2 regions of the Streptococcus sp. 20925_1_22 genome follow, and region 1 is predicted to be linked to the other one. Evidence: predicted binding sites of a transcription regulator. Region 1 holds the regulator's gene; the other holds the start of a gene.
The links. Region 1 encodes HrcA, which represses chaperone genes, less so after heat shock. Its sites were predicted from a motif close to TTAGCACTCNNNNNNNNNGAGTGCTAA; they were not measured.

Region 1 (9,501 bases):
AGAGCCATCTCGCTCAAACTTATCGCTCGGCTCAACTTGGACCACAACATAAAGATCACCATAAGGGCCGCCATTAAAGCCTGCTTCACCTTGACCAGACAGACGGACCTGCTGACCAGTTTCTACACCAGCAGGGATTTTCACCTTGACGCTGTGAGCCTGTTTTTCATGCCCCGTTCCATGACAGGTTTCACAAGGATTTTTGATTTCTTTTCCTCGGCCGTGACAGACATCACAGGTTACTTGGCGACGCATCATGCCAAGCGGTGTCTGGGTATCAACGTTGATAACACCTGATCCATGGCAGCGACCACAGGTAACAGGGCTAGTTCCTGGCTTAGCACCAGACCCGTCACAGGTACGACAAGTCGCTTCGCGGTTATACTTGATTTCCTTCTCAGCCCCGAAAATGGCTTCTTCAAAGCGGAGATTCACACGATACTGCAGATCGTCCCCTTGGCGCGGAGCATTAGGATTACGCGAAGCACCGCCACCAAAGAAGCTAGAGAAAATGTCTTCAAAGCCGCCAAAGCCGGAGCCATCAAAGCCACCGAAGCCGCCTGCACCGCCGCCAAAGCCACCATTAGCTCCCGCCGCGCCGTATTGATCATAGGCCGCCCGCTTTTGCTCGTCGCTCAGAGTCTCATAAGCCTCTTGGACTTCTTTATATTTGTCCTCCGCCCCAGCTTCCTTATTAATATCGGGGTGGTACTTTTTAGATAATTTCCGATAGGCTCTCTTGATCTCATCCTGAGAAGCATTCTTAGAGACACCTAGACGGTCATAATATTCTGTATTGTTCATATAAGATACCAAGACCGTAAAATTCGACTGAAAAATAGGAAATCAGGCGACGGAGCGATGCTCCTAGACAGATTTCTCTTTTTTCCGAGAATTTAGGTCGGGTTCAGTTCCTTTCTTTTATATTGAGTCAGAATTTTTGGAACCCGTGTTCAGTTGCGAACACCCATGTTCCTTTCTTTAAATTTTAGAAAATATCGATCAGAGGGTATTTTCAAATCCATGCTTCATTTCAGCAAACTCTTCATCGGATAAAGTGAATATCAAGTCATCTTCCGAATACTGATTCCGTTCTTTAAAATAGTTGTCAGCATTATCTACCAAACCTAGACTAAGAAGAACTTTTCTTGCAAACTCTTGATAGGCAAAGCCAACAGCTGTAATGATGTTCTTATCTTGCAGAACAGCTTGAGCTTTGAAATTTTCACGCGGAAGAAATTCAAAATAGTCAAAAAAGTTTTGCCAAATCCCACCAGTAAATTTAGTGTCCTTCAATAAACCTGCTTTCGCCAATAAAATGGGCGCTGAGGAAATAGCTGCAATTAAAACTTCTTGCTGCTTCAAACTTCTTAGGAAAGAAATCAATTTTTCATCATGCAAAGCAGGAGCAATATTTATCATTCCTGGCAAAATGACACAAGAATAGTCTTCGATAACTACTTCATCCAGTGTTCCAGTAGGTTGAACAGAGCACTTTCTTCATAAGCGTCACCCTCTAGTTTAGCGAAAAACAGAGGCTGGGTTGCAACCTCTGGATTTCTTCCTATCATTACGACGTGAAATTTTCAAAACAATATTTTTCGAAAAATTTTTGATGCGGTAGCTGATTGGATTTTAGGTTCGTCTTTCAGACTCCCAAAAATCCTAATCATCCTCGCGGGGGTTCGACTACGAACTAAAAACTTTCAATTTTTAGTTCTGTCTCACCGCCTATTTCTCAGTAAACTCTCCGTCTACAACATCGTCGTCTGCTTTAGTTGAGCCTGCGTTTTCAGCTCCTTCCGCTCCTGCTTGGGCTTGTTGAGCCGCAGCAGCTTGCTCGTAGAGTTTCACTGCCAGTGCTTGAGCTTTTTCGTTAAGAGCTTCCAATTTCGCTTTCATGTCGTCCAAGTTATTGTCTTCTTGCGCTTTCTTAAGTTCATCAAGAGCAGCTTGGGCAGCGTCACGTTCTGCGTCGAAGCCTTTGCCTTCAGTCTCCTTGATAGTCTTTTCAGTCGCAAAGATAGCTTGGTCAACTTCGTTACGAAGGTCAACTTCTTCCTTACGTTTCTTATCTGCTTCAGCATTCGCTTCTGCATCCTTCATCATGCGGTCGATTTCTTCGTCAGTCAAGCCGCTGTTAGATTGGATAACAATGTGTTGTTCTTTTTGAGTTCCAAGGTCTTTAGCTTTAACAGATACGATACCGTTCTTGTCGATATCAAAGGTTACTTCGATTTGAGGGATTCCACGAGGAGCAGCTGGGATATCTGTCAATTGGAAACGTCCCAGAGTCTTGTTATCTGCTGCCATTGGACGTTCACCTTGAAGAACGTGGATATCAACGGCCGGTTGGTTGTCCGCTGCTGTAGAGAAGACTTGTGATTTAGAAGTTGGAATTGTTGTGTTGCGGTCAATCAGCTTAGTGAAGACGCCACCCATTGTTTCGATACCAAGTGACAATGGTGTTACGTCAAGAAGGACAACGTCTTTGACATCACCAGTGATGACACCACCTTGGATAGCAGCACCCATAGCAACTACTTCATCAGGGTTCACTGATTTGTTTGGCTCTTTACCAGTTTCAGCCTTAACAGCTTCCACAACTGCAGGAATACGAGTTGAACCACCAACCAAGATTACTTCGTCGATTTCTGACAAGCTCAAACCTGCGTCAGAAAGAGCACGGCGAACTGGTTCTTTAGTGCGCTCTACCAAGTCACGAGTCAAATCATCGAATTTAGCACGAGTCAGAGTCATTTCCAAGTGTAGAGGTCCAGCGTCGCCAGCTGTGATAAACGGCAAGCTGATTTGAGTTGAAGTTACACCTGAAAGGTCTTTCTTAGCCTTTTCAGCTGCATCTTTCAAACGTTGAAGCGCCATCTTGTCATTTGACAAGTCAATGCCGTTCTCTTTCTTGAACTCAGCTACCATATGGTCGATAATCTTTTGGTCAAAGTCGTCACCACCGAGTTTGTTATCACCTGCAGTCGCCAATACATCAAAGACGCCATCACCCAACTCAAGGATTGAAACGTCAAAGGTACCACCACCCAAGTCAAAGACCAAAATCTTTTCTTCTTTATCTTGTTTGTCAAGACCGTAAGCAAGGGCTGCTGCAGTTGGTTCGTTAACGATACGTTCTACTTCAAGACCAGCGATTTTACCAGCATCTTTAGTCGCTTGACGTTGCGCATCGTTAAAGTAAGCCGGTACTGTGATAACCGCTTTGCTGACTTTTTCACCAAGGTATTCTTCTGCATACCCTTTCAAGTATTGCAGAATCATAGCTGAGATTTCTTGCGGAGTGTATTCTTTGCCATTGGCAGCTACTTTTTCAGATGTTCCCATTTTTGATTTGATGGAAATGATTGTATCTGGATTTGTCACTGCTTGACGTTTTGCCGCATCACCAACGATGATTTCACCATTTTTGAATGACACTACAGATGGTGTTGTGCGATTTCCTTCTGGGTTTGCAATGATTTTGCTTTCAGTTCCTTCAAGAACTGCAACTGCTGAGTTCGTTGTACCTAAGTCAATACCGATAATTTTAGACATATTTTTACCTCTTTTTACTTTAATTTTATTTTTATGCTCTTTGGTTCGCTTCGCTCATTAAAAACAAAGTTGAACGAATGTTTTCTTCTTTCATAGTTTATTGTCGTTTCGGACAAGTTCTTATTTTTTAGGGGTCAATGTAATAACAATCTCCACTTTATCCCACTCCAAAATTTTCTGTTTTAAAGTTCTATTTGGATAAGTTTTATGATTAATTTCATAAACACTGCCGCCATTTAGAATGATTTCATCCCATTGTTCAAGCCCTTCAAAATATTCCAGCCTTTTTTTCTCAGTTCGTTCAAACTTAAAAACTGTTTTCTGACTTTGATAATTCCAATTGTTTTTTGAAGCTCGTTTTCTAGTTGTAAAAAGATTTTTTAAGAAACCCCAAAAAAGTCGTAAAACTGGATAAACAATCACTAACCATAGTAACACTACTGCTACTAGCACTATTACTGTTACTAATCCATATTCCTTTACCAATTGGATTAATAAATTTATTTGTTCCATCTATCCTATCCCTCTCTAATTGTACACCACTACCATTGCTGGGCGCAGGATACGGTCATGAAGTTTGTAGCCTTTTTGGAAGACCTGCGCTATAGTGTCAGCTGGGTGCTCATCGTCAGCTGGAACGGTTTGAATGGCCATGTGATAGTTATGGTCAAAAGCTCCGTCAGCTGGGATTTCTTCGATACCCTCTTCTTTGAGAGCATGAATCAAGCTTTCCTGGACCATTTCCAGTCCTTTTTTGACATCATCTGTCAGACCTTCAACGGCAAGCGCGCGCTCCAGATTATCTATCGAAGGCAAGATAGCTTTTGCCAGATCCTGGCTGCGGTATCTTTGCAGCTGCTGGCGTTCTTCATTTGCTCGGCGCTGGATGTTCTGCATTTCTGCATGAGCACGGAGATATTTGTTTTCAAAATCTTCTGCTCGCTCATTAGCTAATTCTAACTCTGATTTTTCAGGGCTTGCTGATTCAGCCTGTTCAGCTGTTTCCACAGGTTCCTCTTTTACTTCCACATCTTCTGGATGTTCTTCTTGTTTATACTTTGCCACAAGGCACCTCCTTTTTAGGAATATTTATACTATATTTAATGGACTTCGTAGTGATTGCTGCTCAGATAGCGATAGAAGTCGGTCAGCTTCATGGTCAGCACGCGATTGACAACATTCATCTGACTGACGAGCCGTTGGTAGTCAAGATTAACCGGACCGACAACTGCCAACACTCCAAATCCTCGATAAGGAATCAGGAATTTGCTGGAAATTAGTGTCAAATCAGCCAAACAGCTTTCTCTACTGTCTGCCACGCGCACGCTTTGCATCTGATCTTCGGCCAAACTGTCGCGAATTTCAAAGGCTACTTTCTGTGGGTCATCAAAAAACTGATAGGCCGTCAGGTCTGAGAATTCCAAGAGCTGAACCTTGCCAGACAGAATCACATTTTCCTTGAAAATATCACCAAAGATATGCTCAAAGAGCTGGATGACATTGTCCGTCGTAGTGAAATAGCGTTGGATAATCTGCGGAATTTCCGTCCGAATCTTGTAATGGATGTCCAGCACTGTCTGACCCAAGAACCGCTCCCTTACCAGGCCTTTAAGCCTATCCAGGTCTTCTTTTAGGAAGTTGCGCGGAATCATAAACTGACTGGTGATAGTATTGGACTCATCCAGGGTGAAGACTGCCAGAGCCGTATGCTGACTGAGCACAACGATATCAAAAGCTGTCAAGCGCTGCCGACTGGGTTCTACATCCAGTGCAACAACCGTGAATCCACTGAGCTTGGTCAAAAGATCCGCTGCCTGTTGAAGAATGTCCTCCAAGTTGAAAAACTCATGGTCAAAGGCTTTGATAACCTCATAGAGTTCATTCTCAGCGAGACGATCAAAGGACAGAGAATGCTTGACAAAGTATTGAAAACCAGCCACACTAGGCTTACGGCCGCTAGACGTATGCGCCTTTTCCAGAAGCCCCTGCTTTTCCAAAGCCGCCATATCATTTCGGATAGTGGCACTGCTGGAATTGATGGAATCCTGCAGGGCTTTGGAGCCGACTGGCTCGTGAGTCTTGGTAAAGATATCAATAATCAAATTCAAAATCTCATTTTGACGCTCCGTGACCACGGCATCACCTCCAATCAAGATTCTGCTGTCGATTAGCACTCAACAACCTCGAGTGCTAACTCATGATTCTATTATACACTCTTCCACACCAAAGTCAAGACAAAAACTCAAAAAATTAGCACTCTTTTTACAAGAGTGCTAAAAATCAGTCTGGCGACCTAGATTAATCCTCCAGGATTTGCAAATGGCGCATCAAATAGAAAGAAATTCCTGCAAAAAGAAGCAACCAAACTAGCAGAGCCAAAAATTCTCCGCTCCATAAATGGAAATGAGACCAATCTTTCATATAACTACTAAAAAGGCCCATAAAGCTGTAACGCAGCACTTTAAATAACTCCTCGCTCATATTTGAAAACATAGGAATAAATGCCGCCAAGAGCATGGCTGGAACACTAAGAGATTGTGCCATGACCTGATTTTTACAAAACAGACCAACCATTAAAAAGAAAAAAATTAAGACCAGCATGGTCAACAAGAGAACCAAACTATAGCTGAACAGATGATTAGAAAGCTTAGCTCCCACCAAAAGTGGGGTAATGACGATATAAAAAATTCCAATAATCGCTGGCCAGATTAAAGCGGAGAGAATATATTGACCAGCTGTCACACCAGCCAAACGCAAACTTTGCAAATTATGTTTTTCTCTTTCCTCAGCTAGGATGATGATGATGGGGGTTCCAACTGACATGGCTAGAGAGAAAGGCAAAGAGATATTCAGTAATAAAGTAGCTAGTTTATCAGCTCCAATTTCCTGCTCCGCTCCATTCAGAGAAAAAATAAATTTATAGAGAAAAATGAGGAAAATCGGCATGAAAACCTGCAATAGAATACTTTTATTAGCCAGGGTAACTTGACCTCTCAGCCAAATCATACCTTTTAATTTATTAGACATTTAAGGTACCTCCTGTCAAAGTGATAAAAACATCTTCCAAAGTTGGTTCACAGGAATGAATACTGATAACATCGGACAAATCTAAGCCTCCTTGCAGTTCCTCAAAGGCCACCGTCTTCGTCGTCAAATCTTCATATTCTAAACGAACCTTCTTATCTGTATTATACTTTTGGATTATCTCATGTGGACTGCCTACTTCAACTAATTTTCCTTTACTTAGCAAGGCCAAGCGATCACACAAAAGAGTAGCTTCCTGCATATCATGAGTTGTCAGAAAAATAGTCGTCCCCTGCGCTTTTAGTTCCAGCAGTAGTTCATGAATGGTGCGAGAGGTTGACGGGTCCAAACCACTGGTTGGCTCATCCAAAAAGAGCAGTTTAGGTCGATTAATCAAGGCACGAACCAGTAACATACGCTGCTTCATACCGGTAGATAGTTTTTCCGCTACCTTGTTGCGGCTATCATAAAGCCCCACTTTTCGGAGAAGTTCATCGACTTCTGTCATATTAACACCAAAGAGCATAGCATAAGCCTTGAGATTTTTATAAAGTGACATCTTTTCATAAAAACCGCTGCCATCGCTGACAATCCCAATCTGCTCCAGCACTTCTGCCTTCAAATCCTCAACCGGTGCAGACAGCACATGAGCTGTCCCAGCATCTGCAGACAACTGTCCAGTCAAGATATTGATGGTCGTGGTTTTACCAGATCCAGAAGGCCCTAGAAAGCCAAAAATCTCTCCCTCTCGGATGGAAAAATTGATTCCTGCTAAGGCTTCTTGTTCCTTGAACTTCTTTTTCAAGCCTTGCACTTCAATAATGGTCTTTTTCATTGTTTTCCTCGCTTTCACAACAGTATTTAACAAAACTGCAATCAATCTTTCAGTTCCTGCCTCATTTTCCAAAAACGCAAGGCAATATGGACCAGTTGACAGAACAGAATGAGCAATATAACACAGTCTATTACTAAAATTGACTTGAATAATAGACTTGCTTTCAAACTTTTCTGGGAAATATCTAGGATGAGATAGGTAGTGACACACAAAACCATGATGGCTGGCAAAAAACGCCATATAAGCAAACGCTTGACCATTTCTAGCTTAGACCAAGCATCATTATAGATTTCAAGATCGCTCTCCGCATCAAGCTGAGAAACCGGCTTGCGGAAATAAGAGAACTGATTAAAGTTTGTAATATGCTCCCAGCCACAATCCTCAAACAGTTGATAATAGGATTCTTGCTCCGCCTTCTTCATGGGGCGAAAATCTAATTGATAGGCCACTTCCTGAGGCGGACAGGCTTCAAAAGTATAGCGAACCGCAACAAGAAAGGGAGAATAACTTACTTTTTTCAATTTCCAGCCTTGGCTATGCATTTTTTTAAAATAAGCTGCTTCTCTGTCATAGTCTGCAATGGTAAAGATTTTATAGACAATTTTCTTTTCCATCAAACTTCCTCCTTACTATTGCGGTAAAGGCGCTCAATCCGCTGGATTTCCAACTCTAAAATCTGCTTCCCAAGCTCCGTGATAGAATAGAGTTTTCTCTTTTCTTCCTCACGAACAAAGGCAATCAGACCATCTTTTTCCATCTTTGCCAAGGTCCCGTACATGGTTCCCGGGCTGATAGATAGCTGTCCTTCTGTCAATTGCTTGACTTTTTGAGTAATACTGTAGCCATGCCTTTCTTTCTGAAGACAGAAGAGGATATAAAAACCTGTCTCTGTCATTGGCACATAGACTCTCCTAAGCTTTTCTGTCAATCCACTCATCTTTTCATCCCCCTTTCACCTCGATATATCGAACCTTGATATACAAAAATTATATCGCAGTCCGATATAGTTGTCAAGGATTTATAAATATTTTTTACAGAAAGTGGTTCGTTTTTATCTTTCAATACTTGTAGTTGATTTAATCTGAAGCTAAAAGGATTAGAGAGCTGCATCATGATAAATCAGCATAAAAAAAGCCAGGAACACCTGACTTACTTGTTTATTTGCCCGCTTCCTTGAGTAGGGCGATATATTCTTCCAGAACCAGATTGTGCTTCTGCATATACTGGGCATTCTCCACACCGACATAGCGGTAATGCCAATTCTCAAAGTCAACTCCGGTAATATCACTCTTGCCATCCGGATAGCGAAGGACAAAACCATACTGGGGAGCTAGCTCCGCAATCTTAGCTGCCAATTCATCCTCCTGACCTTCTGGAGCGCTCATATCAATAGCCAAGCCCGTTTGATGCTCGCTGGCTCCTGGAAGCTGCACCTGCTTCAGAACGATGCTGACTGCTTCTTCATTTGACAAGCCTTTGGCGACTTCCCCAGCAACTTTTTCATTATAGAGTTCCTCCTGCTCAGCTCGGCTGCGATAGCCAGAGATTAGAGTTTCTTCAGGAGCTATCGCTTGGGCTGCTGCTAGGAATTGCCGAGTATTTTCAGCAATGCGGCTGTCCACCTGGACCTCTCCAATCTGAGTCAGATCAGGCGTCTTTTCTTCTTGCTGGTTGTCACGATTGACCAAAATCAAATTCCAGTCAGTAGAAGACACCTTGGGCAAATCAGACTGTGAACTCTCTGAGCTAGAAGAGCCCTTCGTAGCAGAACTACTAGACGAACCCGAAAACTGAATCTTTGCAAGCAGATCTTGTAACAAGGACGGACGGAAATAAATCGCCGTTCCTCCAGCTGCCAGACACAAGACGATTAACAACAAAAGTGTCAACCCAATCTTCTTAGACTTCGATTTTCTCTTTTCTTTGCGATGTTTAGCGCGCTTCAACTTCTTCCTCCATTACTTTGGCACCGGCCTCTCGATAAGACATGTCTCCGACGCAAGCTACTGTGAATTTACCGTCTTCATAGTCTACAACCGTCACACTACCATTGTCCAAACCATGAGGCCGAGTTCGATTGA
Region 2 (9,501 bases), on a different contig from region 1:
TAACACTCATTTAACAATTGTTCTTGGATATTTAAAAGTTCTTTTTCAGAATAGTTGTAAAAATAATTCAATTTTTCATAATTTTCAATGCTACCATTTGGATAAAAACATTCATACCATTTATTCCTATAGTTATCATCATACCAAATTCCACTTACGACATAGGACATAATACCCTTAGAATAAATTATATAATCGTCGAATAATTTATTCTTCCGATGATATTTACTTATTAAAATATGCCAATAATTTTTATCATCAAGTTCTCCAAAGATATAAAATATTCTGTCAAAGGCATGCAGCCCCAAGATTTTTAATTCTTCATTTTTAATATATCCTGATTTAAGTTCAGTTGTAAGAACATACACATTTAAAAATACTGACTTTAGATATTCATTACGATATTGTTCGTCAAATTCTGAAGGTTGTTCCTTAAATTTCCGTTCAATAAATTCAAAGTTATTTATGATACTAAGAACTGTTCTAATATTAATTTTGGAAATATCGTCAAAAATAGAAAAAATATCAATAATCCAATTTAGATTATCTATTAGAAAATCACTTGTTACAATGCCTTGTAATATTTCTTTTAGCAAAGCCTCATCTTTAGAAAATTCAATGGTTTTACTAATAAATTTTTCTCTAATTTTCAAAAATTCCTCATGATTATCCATTTTAGTTTCATTTGAAATAATTAAGACTTTAAAATTGAACTTATCAATAATATCATTTGCTATAAATCCTAAAAAATCATGAAGTTCGATTTTTTTACTTAATCGTTCTAAATCATCAATAACTAATAGTATCGTTTTATCATTCTTATTCTTCGCTAAAATACTTTGTATATATTTCTTGAGAACAACATCTGATAAAATACTTATAGAATTCAATACTAAATTGCTATTATTATTGATTCGTCTAAATATTGAAGTAATTTTATTACCTCTCTCAATTATAGAAAAATTATCAAGTTCTATTGCTAATTGTGATAATAGCTCCATTTTTAAGTTTTGCAAGTCATTATATCCATAGACTGAAAAATAAATAACTCTAGCTTTAGTAGTAATTTTGGAATAATTATTAATAAAATAAGTTTTTCCACTTCCCCACTCGCCATCAATTTGTAAAGCATAGGGTTCTGGATTATCAATATAGTTATCAATAGCATTTGTTATATAGTCCATATTATGCCACTCTCTTTTTTACTCCATTATACCAAATTGTTATTTATTCTAGTGTCCCATAACATGGGGAAATTATTTTGCATCAATAGCTTTTGTAAGATTATATCCTACTTACTGGTATATTACTTAAAGTTATTCCATCTCTATCACGTTTTTTTACCGATTAGTTACAGAGGGACTTTAAAAGTTCCGCCGTGTTCATTTATGTACCAATCCGGCTTTCTAATGGTTTCGCTTGCAAGAACCAATTGTATCTATAAAATCGGCACCGTCATCCATTTTCTGACTCAGAGAGCCGTTCGTATATTTCTGAGTCATATCATCTCGAATTTTCAAGTTCTGATTTTTATTACCAATAATTGTCTGTTGGTTTAAGATAATCATGCCAATAACTTAATCATTGAAGTTATTAGCATTTCTAGAATTTTAATCAAAGCTACCGTGAATATCTTATTTTGCAAGGCTTTTTGTTTATCTAATCTCGCTATTTTAGTTCTATTAGTATCCAAGATTTTCCACAAAAAAAATCCCCTTCCTTTAGGCACAAAAAGAAGGGGCATCGCATAGAAAAAACTACGAGAGAAGACTGAAGCAAAATATGTTTGACGAAAACCTGATAAAGATGGTCACACACCGAGCATATTCCTAGGGATGTCTTATAATTTTTTTGATTTAGGAATTAAGAAAGATTATATATCAAGTTTTGATATGCCTCACGCTTGCATATCCAAGCGGCTTTCCCCGTAGTTCTGAGCAACTAATTTGTTCTAGGAAACATCTTAGTTGCTTTTTATTTTAAAACAACTATATTACGGAACATCACAGTCTTGATTAACAAAAGGATACAAGATAGTGACTGATTGTAAAAAACATTCTTAATTCTTCTTTCTAAAAAGCGACCACTGCTAATTCGGAGTTGGAATAAAAAATCTCTGTCCCTTAAGGGAACAGAGATGAAATAAGTTACTTCTTCGAACGGAAGACAACGAAGCCTACCAAGCCTACTAGAGCTACTCCAGCAGCAATCATGATCCAGCTAGCATTCTCACCCGCTTTAGGGAGAACTTTCTTGGTTCCAACATTAGAGGCATTCCCTCCGCCAGTACCATCGTCTGATTCGATGATCACAACAGTACTCCCTGTAGTGCTGCTTGAGCTACTTGAACTGCTTGAACTAGAGCTGCTCTTAGAGCTATTGTCCGAGCTAGGTTTCGGCGGTTGCGGAACTCCTGGAACTGGTGTATTGGTAATGTTCATACCATCAACAGTAGCTGTATAACCATAAACACGGTCTTCAGTAACTGAGTAGACAATATCTTTTCCATCTTCACCAGTCGCTGGCAAGTCAGTGAACTCATACTTCCACTCACCCTTATCATTCGGACCAACTTCTTTATGATCGACTTCAGCGCCATTTGCATAGAGACGAACGGTAATCTTGTCTGGACGTTTGCCATCTTTATCGTTGTCATCATTCCAAGTCTTGGTACCTGAAGCGGTAACCAATGCCTTACGGTTGGTAAAGTCTTTGTAAATAATACCAGAACCATAATTTTTGAGCTGAGCCGCATTGACCTGAATCTCTTCATCTGACAGTTGGTAACCTTCTGGTGCCTTGGTTTCCTTAATCAGATAATGCTCCTTAATCAAGTTGCTGAAAGAAGCAATCCCGTTAGCATCACTGGTTGCTTTTTGAACAATTGTCACACCATCTTCATCGTACAATGTGAATTCAGCACCTGCTAAGGCTTTACCAGCTTCATCTTTCTTAGTCACCTGCACACCATAGACATCCCCATGTGCATAGCCGTTCGCTCGTTGGTAGTGGACAGCAACCGAAGATTTTTGCTCTTCAATATTATCTGCTCGCATAATTGCTTCGTTCGGGAAGACTGTTCCATCAGCCGGAACTGTAGGGAAGTTAACACGATAGCGAACATAGAAGCCTTCATTGGCACCGATATGCCCCATGTTAATGGTAAAGGAACGCTTGTCAGCAGCAAGATTAATCGTATAATTTGCTGTCACATCCTCGCGTTGCTGACTTAGTCGATAAGAGTTATCAGCTGGGTCAACAACCCATGAACCTTTAAGAATTTGGAAGCTGTTAAGATCAATTTCTCCGGTATTAAAGCCCAGAGTATCTGAAATAACAACATTATCCAGTTCTTGATTTTGTTGGTTGATATTCAGGCTGTAAGTAATACTCTTGATATTATCCGCATTATTCCAGCCGTATTTTATGAAAGTATAAGGAGTTGCTTGGCCAGGAAGACCTTTGTAGTCAATTTTTCCATACTCAATGATCTTCTTGCCAACGATAAGTTTCAGAGGGATTGAGCCTTTATCTCGAACCACATTATGGTCAACACGAGCTAAAAGATGAACTTTCCCTTCAATATGAGAGCGAGTCAGGACATAGTCTGTATAAGTCAGTGTAAGCTGCTTAGAGCTTGCATCAACCACAGCTGTCGCTACGAGATTGCCGTCATCATCTTTGACTTCAAAATCAGCTCCCTCCAAGGCAAACTCAACAGGAAGTCCAATGGTAGTAGTATCTCCCGGCTGAACCTTGCCGTAATTGAAGGCAAAGTTTGCGTCAATTTGAAATTTTTCCCAAGGGGAAAGGCCGTCAGTCAGTTCTTCACCTTTCTGATTGTAGACATTGATTGATGTGATAACATCATCTACCGTGTTAGCTCTGGCAGATTGACTGCTAGAAAACAGGCTAAAGAGGAGCACAAAGGCTACTGAGAAAAAGCGCGCAATAGTATGAGATATTTTTTTCATAAATAATCCCTCCATTTTTCCTTTTTTCCTTTTTACTGAACATGTAAAAAACATTAAGATTTCTTTACATTTCCAATTTACTACATATATTAGACTAGCATACGATTGACCATAAGTCAACTAATTACCTTAACCGGTTCCGGTCTGGTACACAGGTTGTAAACCAGTTTATTTCTCCAAAAACCTTGTCATATAAGAATTGAAAACAGTTTCCTCCGTTATCTCCTTGTATTTTCTTGAAACAAAAATGTAATATTTGGCTGCATAATAAATGAACAAATATGAATTATATGACCATAAATATTCATATATATAAATTTGTTTTTAAAGATAAGCATAATTATTAATGCTTGCTACATAACTAGTCACAATAAAAAAACTGAACAAATATGCTCAGTTTTCTAATTGATAAATATAAGACAAAGATTATATCTAATTTATACGAGTATATAATCCCGTTATTTTTCTACATCATTCCGCCCATCATGCCTGGATCCATAGCTGGAGCTGGGCTAGCTGGTTCTGGTTGATTAGCCACCACTGCTTCGGTTGTCAAGATAAGACTGGCAACAGAAGCGGCATTTTGCAAGGCTGAACGGGTCACCTTAACTGGGTCAATGATTCCAGCCTCAATCATGTTAACCCATTCTCCAGTCGCGGCATTGAAGCCTGTACCAGCTTCAGAGTTTTTCAGACGGTCAATGACGATTGATCCTTCAAAGCCTGCATTCAGAGCGATTTGACGGACAGGCTCTTCCAAGGCGCGGAGAACGATGTTGCGACCAGTCCCTTCATCCCCTGCCAACTCAAGATCTGCGACAGCGTCCAGTACGTTGATATAGGCCGTACCACCACCGGAGACGATTCCTTCTTCTACCGCTGCACGGGTTGCGTTAAGGGCATCTTCGATGCGGAGTTTCATTTCTTTTAGTTCTGTTTCAGTTGCAGCTCCAACCTTAATCACAGCTACACCACCGGACAATTTAGCCAGACGCTCTTGCAGTTTTTCACGGTCAAACTCAGAAGTGCTGCTTTCAATCTGTGACTTAATGACTGCCACACGGTTAGCAATGGCTTCTGGATTGCCGGAGCCTTCCACAATCACAGTGCTGTCCTTATCAACAGTGACTTTAGAAGCTTGTCCAAGCGCTTCAATCGTAGCATCCTTGAGCTCTAAGCCAAGATCATCTGTAATCACTGTACCGCCTGTCAAGATAGCGATGTCTTCCAACATAGCCTTACGACGATCACCAAAGCCTGGTGCCTTGACAGCTACGACATTAAAGGTTCCGCGAATCTTATTAAGAACCAATGTTGGCAGAGCTTCACCGTCCACATCATCTGCGACAATCAAGAGCGGACGGTTGGTTTTCAAAATGTTTTCCAGTAATGGCAGGATTTCCTGAATGTTAGAAATTTTCTTGTCAGTAATCAGGATGTAAGGATTGTCCAGTTCGGCTACCATTTTTTCATTGTCAGTTACCATATACTGAGACAAGTAGCCACGGTCAAATTGCATCCCCTCAACCACATCCAACTCAGTTTCCATCCCTTTGGACTCTTCAATGGTAATAACGCCGTCATTTCCAACTTTTTCCATAGCTTCAGAGATGTACTCGCCGACTTTCTCGCTGCGAGAAGAAACGGCAGCAACTTGAGCAATAGCTTCCTTGTTAGAAACTGGTACTGAGTTAGATTTGAGGGCTTCAACAGCTGTCGCAACAGCTGCTTCAATCCCACGGCGGATACCGATTGGATTAGCACCAGCTGTAACATTTTTAATCCCCTCGCGGACGATAGCCTGTGTCAAAACAGTTGCTGTTGTTGTTCCGTCACCAGCGATATCGTTGGTCTTTGAAGCAACTTCTGAAACCAGCTTAGCGCCCATGTTTTCAAAATGGTCTTCCAGTTCGATTTCCTTGGCAATGGTTACACCATCATTGGTGATAAGCGGTGAGCCAAAGGATTTTTCCAAAACGACATTGCGGCCTTTAGGACCCAAAGTCACCTTGACAGTATTTGCCAAGATGTCAACCCCACGAACCATACTGCTTCTTGCATCTGCTGAAAATTTAATATCTTTTGCCATTTTATTATTCCTCTCTTCTAATCTTACTCGACAACTGCTAGAATATTGGCTTCACTGACTAAGAGATAAGCTTCATCTCCGTCCTTAACTTCCACGCCTGCATGGCTTTCTACGAGAACCTTGTCCCCTTCCTTAACGCTCAGGGCTACCAGCTCACCGTTCAAAGTACGAATGCCTTGACCGACTGCGACAACTTCTGCTGTCTTAGTCGCTGCTTGGCCGTTGCCTGCAATGACAAATCCGCCAACTTTCTGCTCTTTTTCTTCTACTTTCAAGACCACACGGTCTCCTAATGGTTTTAACATAGTTTTCCTCCAAAGATTGAATTTTTAGCACTCTAAACTATAGAGTGCTAATCTATAGTTATTATTTTATCACTTGGTCAGAAATAGTCAAGAAAAAAACCGGCTAGATGAAAGAAAAATTTTATTTTTTTGATTTACTTGCTCCCAAAGTCAAAGAAATAAAAAACAAGTCCGAGCTAAAATTCTCTCAGACTTGTCTTTAGGGGGAATGTCTATCTTGCAAGTTTTAGTTTTGCTTCAAAATCATCAATCACTTTTTGCAGATTTAGGTGTCCTCTATAGATACCATATCCAAATACGAGCATGGCTAAGATACCCAGTAGAGCTAGGACGATTCCTGCAATCAGTGCTAGGAGATTGGTCTCATGAAAGAGATAAATCAGAACAAGACCGATGCTGGCAATGGCAAAGAAGAGACTGAACCAGCGTCCTAGATTTTCAATCATATGCTTCTGGTAGTGAATTTCTGTTTCATAGCCTTGAATCAATTCTTGTTCTGTCATGATCTTCTCCTTTTAATATTTCAATCCTGGGTTGAAGAAACCAACTAATACACCAACAAAAGCAACTACAACGAGAATGAGCATAACTTTGATTGGAGAAAAGTTTTTCTTCGCCATCAGCCACCAACAGAAAACGATAAAGAGTGCTGTCAAGAGACCAGGGTAGACACCATCTAACTGATCTTGCATGACCAAAAATGCTTTACCAGATGAATCTTTCAATTGGAAGGCCGTTTTTACTGGAACCCAAGTAGCAGCAACTGCTCCGATAACCATACCACCAACGATAGATACTGATTTACGGATAGCCTGTCCTTGAGGACCTACCAAAAATTCAACTGCCTTATCACCTAATTCATAACCTTTGAAATAGGCGAATTTCATACCTGCATAGGCAAGTAAATTCCATACTACAATGTAGAAGATTGCACCAAGAGGTGAACCGCCATTAGAGAGTCCTAGGGCAATCCCTAGAATAATCGGAATCAAGGTACCAACAATAAGGGAATCCCCAATACCTGCAACCGGTCCCATAAGACCAGCCCGCAGTCCATTTATAGTTTCATCATCAACTCCATCAGCACCATTGGCACGTGCTTCTTCAAGACCAGCTGTAATCCCAACAATCAAAGCTCCCAGCTGAGGTTCTGTATTAAAGAAAGCAGTATAAGTTTGCATAGCCTTTGCCTGCTCTTCTTTATCCTTATAAAGCTCCTCCACCACTGGCAACATAGAAGCTAAATAACCAAAGGTCTGCATGTGTTCTTGTGAAAAACAGGTTAGATTCCCATAGTACCAATGATGGAAAGATTTGCCTAAAGTTTTTCTTGTTAATTTTACCATCTTAAATATCCTCCTCATCATCGTCTTCAATAAAATCTGCATTTGGTCCTGCAGTAGCTTGCGCTCTTATATTTTTAGCCATTTGAATTTCATAAAACAGAACGGCGAAAATCAGAGAAACAACAGCACAAGAAACAAGATTCAGACCCAGAGAAGCTGCCAATGTAAAACCGACAAAGAAAGGAATGAAATCAACAGCTTTTTCAACAATTTGTTTTAAAAGGATAGCGATTCCGACACACGGAAGAAGTGAGCCAACTGTAAAGAGAGTTTTCATAGGAATTCCATCCAACGGTAGGGCTGATTTCAAAGTTGTTACAGCCTCAGCACCTAGTTTACACATGATAAGTGTAGGCAGGAATGAAAAAACCAAGTGTGAAATCCAAGGGAAACCCCAATCGACTACATATAGCTTTTTAAAATCCTTTTTTTCTACTGCTTTCCAACCAATATGCTGCCAAAGCAGATTCATAGTTGCTGTACCATAGAAGAGTACTGTACCAACTGTTCCTACTAGAGTTCCCATTGATTTTGCAAGGTTTGCTGCATCAGCAGAATCTAAAGTTAAACCTTGTGTCTTAATGGCAACCATAGCAAGTGGAATCCCGATGTAAGAAACAGCTCGCACATCAGCAGAGACAGTACCACCAGGAGTGACCAAAGCGATGTAAACCAATTGCATAGCAACTCCACAAACAATACCAAGCTTAATATCACCTAAGATAAGACCAGATATTAAACCTCCAACTAAGGGACGTCCTAATGTATAGTTACCAATAGATGTACCACCCAAACCAGGCATAGATGACAGACATGCAAATAATCCCAGTAAAGCGGCTTGTAGCCAAGAAATTGTCATAATAGACTCTCCTTTTCATTATTATAATTAAAAACCAAATTTAGACTTGAAATCGCTCCAGTAACCGATGGAAACATCTGGCAAGAGCTGGAATTTGACTTTGTAGCCAGCTTTTTCAATCGCCTCAATCGCTTCTGCCTCTTCCTGGGTGATGGACTGGTTATTGCCCAGCTTAACAGCTCCCGGACGGTCATTAGCAGGACCGACGATGATTTCCTTAACATCCCCGGGTACAAAACCTTGGTCCACTAGGATTTCCTTCATGTCCACAGGATTTTTTGTAATGAGGAAATAGCGACTGTCTGAATCTGTGACCTTGCCTGATTTTTCCTTGAAGGCTTCCTTGGTCCAAACAAAAGTCTTCTTATCAGAAGCTCCCTTGTAGGCCTGAATCAAAACCTTGTTTCCTGCTGCTGCATTATTAACTGCAATCAAGCCATCACAAGGGTATTCCTTAGCCCAGCGAGTGACTGTTTGACCGTGGATCATGCGGTCGTCAATCCGTACAAATGATACTGTCATCTTTAAAATCTCCTTTTATCTTTTATAATGTATGCGGAAGCACTAAATATCGTCTTCATCTTCGTCAGCTGCATCACTTACGACTTCAAATTCCTGCAAAGCAGCTGTAGCCTCGGAAAGGATAGCCTGAGCCAGCTCTTTTCCGTCCAAGATGTCTTTCATAACCAAGCCAGTCAGTCCCATGGTCAGGTTCAAACCTCCCAAGATAACTGCTGAGTCGAGCTTACCCATGTCAGCTAAGACGCTAGCTGCTGTCGTCAGAGGACTGCCTCCTACAATATCAGCCAGAACTAAGACACTGTCATCAGCGCTTAAGCCAGCCAAGGCCTGAGTAAAATCAACTGCAAAATCATCAACTGACTTGCCCTCCTGAAGACCGACCGCAATCACCTGGTCCGTCTTGTCT

Region 2: groES (co-chaperone GroES) is a predicted target of HrcA. The motif match lies at 6,393-6,419, and genes of this name have one in related genera.

Annotation. Positions count from the first base shown of each region.
Region 1 covers NZ_JAPVYE010000002.1:329,877-339,377, reverse strand. Annotated here, with positions in the region: gene dnaJ (molecular chaperone DnaJ) at 1-804, opposite strand, end outside; partial or broken gene O3621_RS04175 (DJ-1/PfpI family protein) at 1,003-1,485, opposite strand; gene dnaK (molecular chaperone DnaK) at 1,732-3,561, opposite strand; gene O3621_RS04165 (hypothetical protein) at 3,682-4,074, opposite strand; gene grpE (nucleotide exchange factor GrpE) at 4,090-4,626, opposite strand; gene hrcA (heat-inducible transcriptional repressor HrcA) at 4,662-5,696, opposite strand; gene O3621_RS04150 (ABC transporter permease) at 5,860-6,588, opposite strand; gene O3621_RS04145 (ABC transporter ATP-binding protein) at 6,581-7,420, opposite strand; gene O3621_RS04140 (DUF2812 domain-containing protein) at 7,462-8,034, opposite strand; gene O3621_RS04135 (PadR family transcriptional regulator) at 8,034-8,357, opposite strand; gene O3621_RS04130 (D-alanyl-D-alanine carboxypeptidase family protein) at 8,578-9,366, opposite strand; gene O3621_RS04125 (histidine phosphatase family protein) at 9,353-9,501, opposite strand, start outside.
Region 2 covers NZ_JAPVYE010000004.1:48,112-57,612, reverse strand. Annotated here, with positions in the region: gene O3621_RS06315 (P-loop NTPase fold protein) at 1-1,184, opposite strand, end outside; gene O3621_RS06310 (Cna B-type domain-containing protein) at 2,148-3,974, opposite strand; gene groL (chaperonin GroEL) at 4,441-6,063, opposite strand; gene groES (co-chaperone GroES) at 6,087-6,368, opposite strand; gene O3621_RS06295 (DUF202 domain-containing protein) at 6,581-6,871, opposite strand; gene O3621_RS06290 (PTS system mannose/fructose/sorbose family transporter subunit IID) at 6,884-7,714, opposite strand; gene O3621_RS06285 (PTS sugar transporter subunit IIC) at 7,716-8,573, opposite strand; gene O3621_RS06280 (PTS sugar transporter subunit IIB) at 8,601-9,095, opposite strand; gene O3621_RS06275 (PTS sugar transporter subunit IIA) at 9,138-9,501, opposite strand, start outside.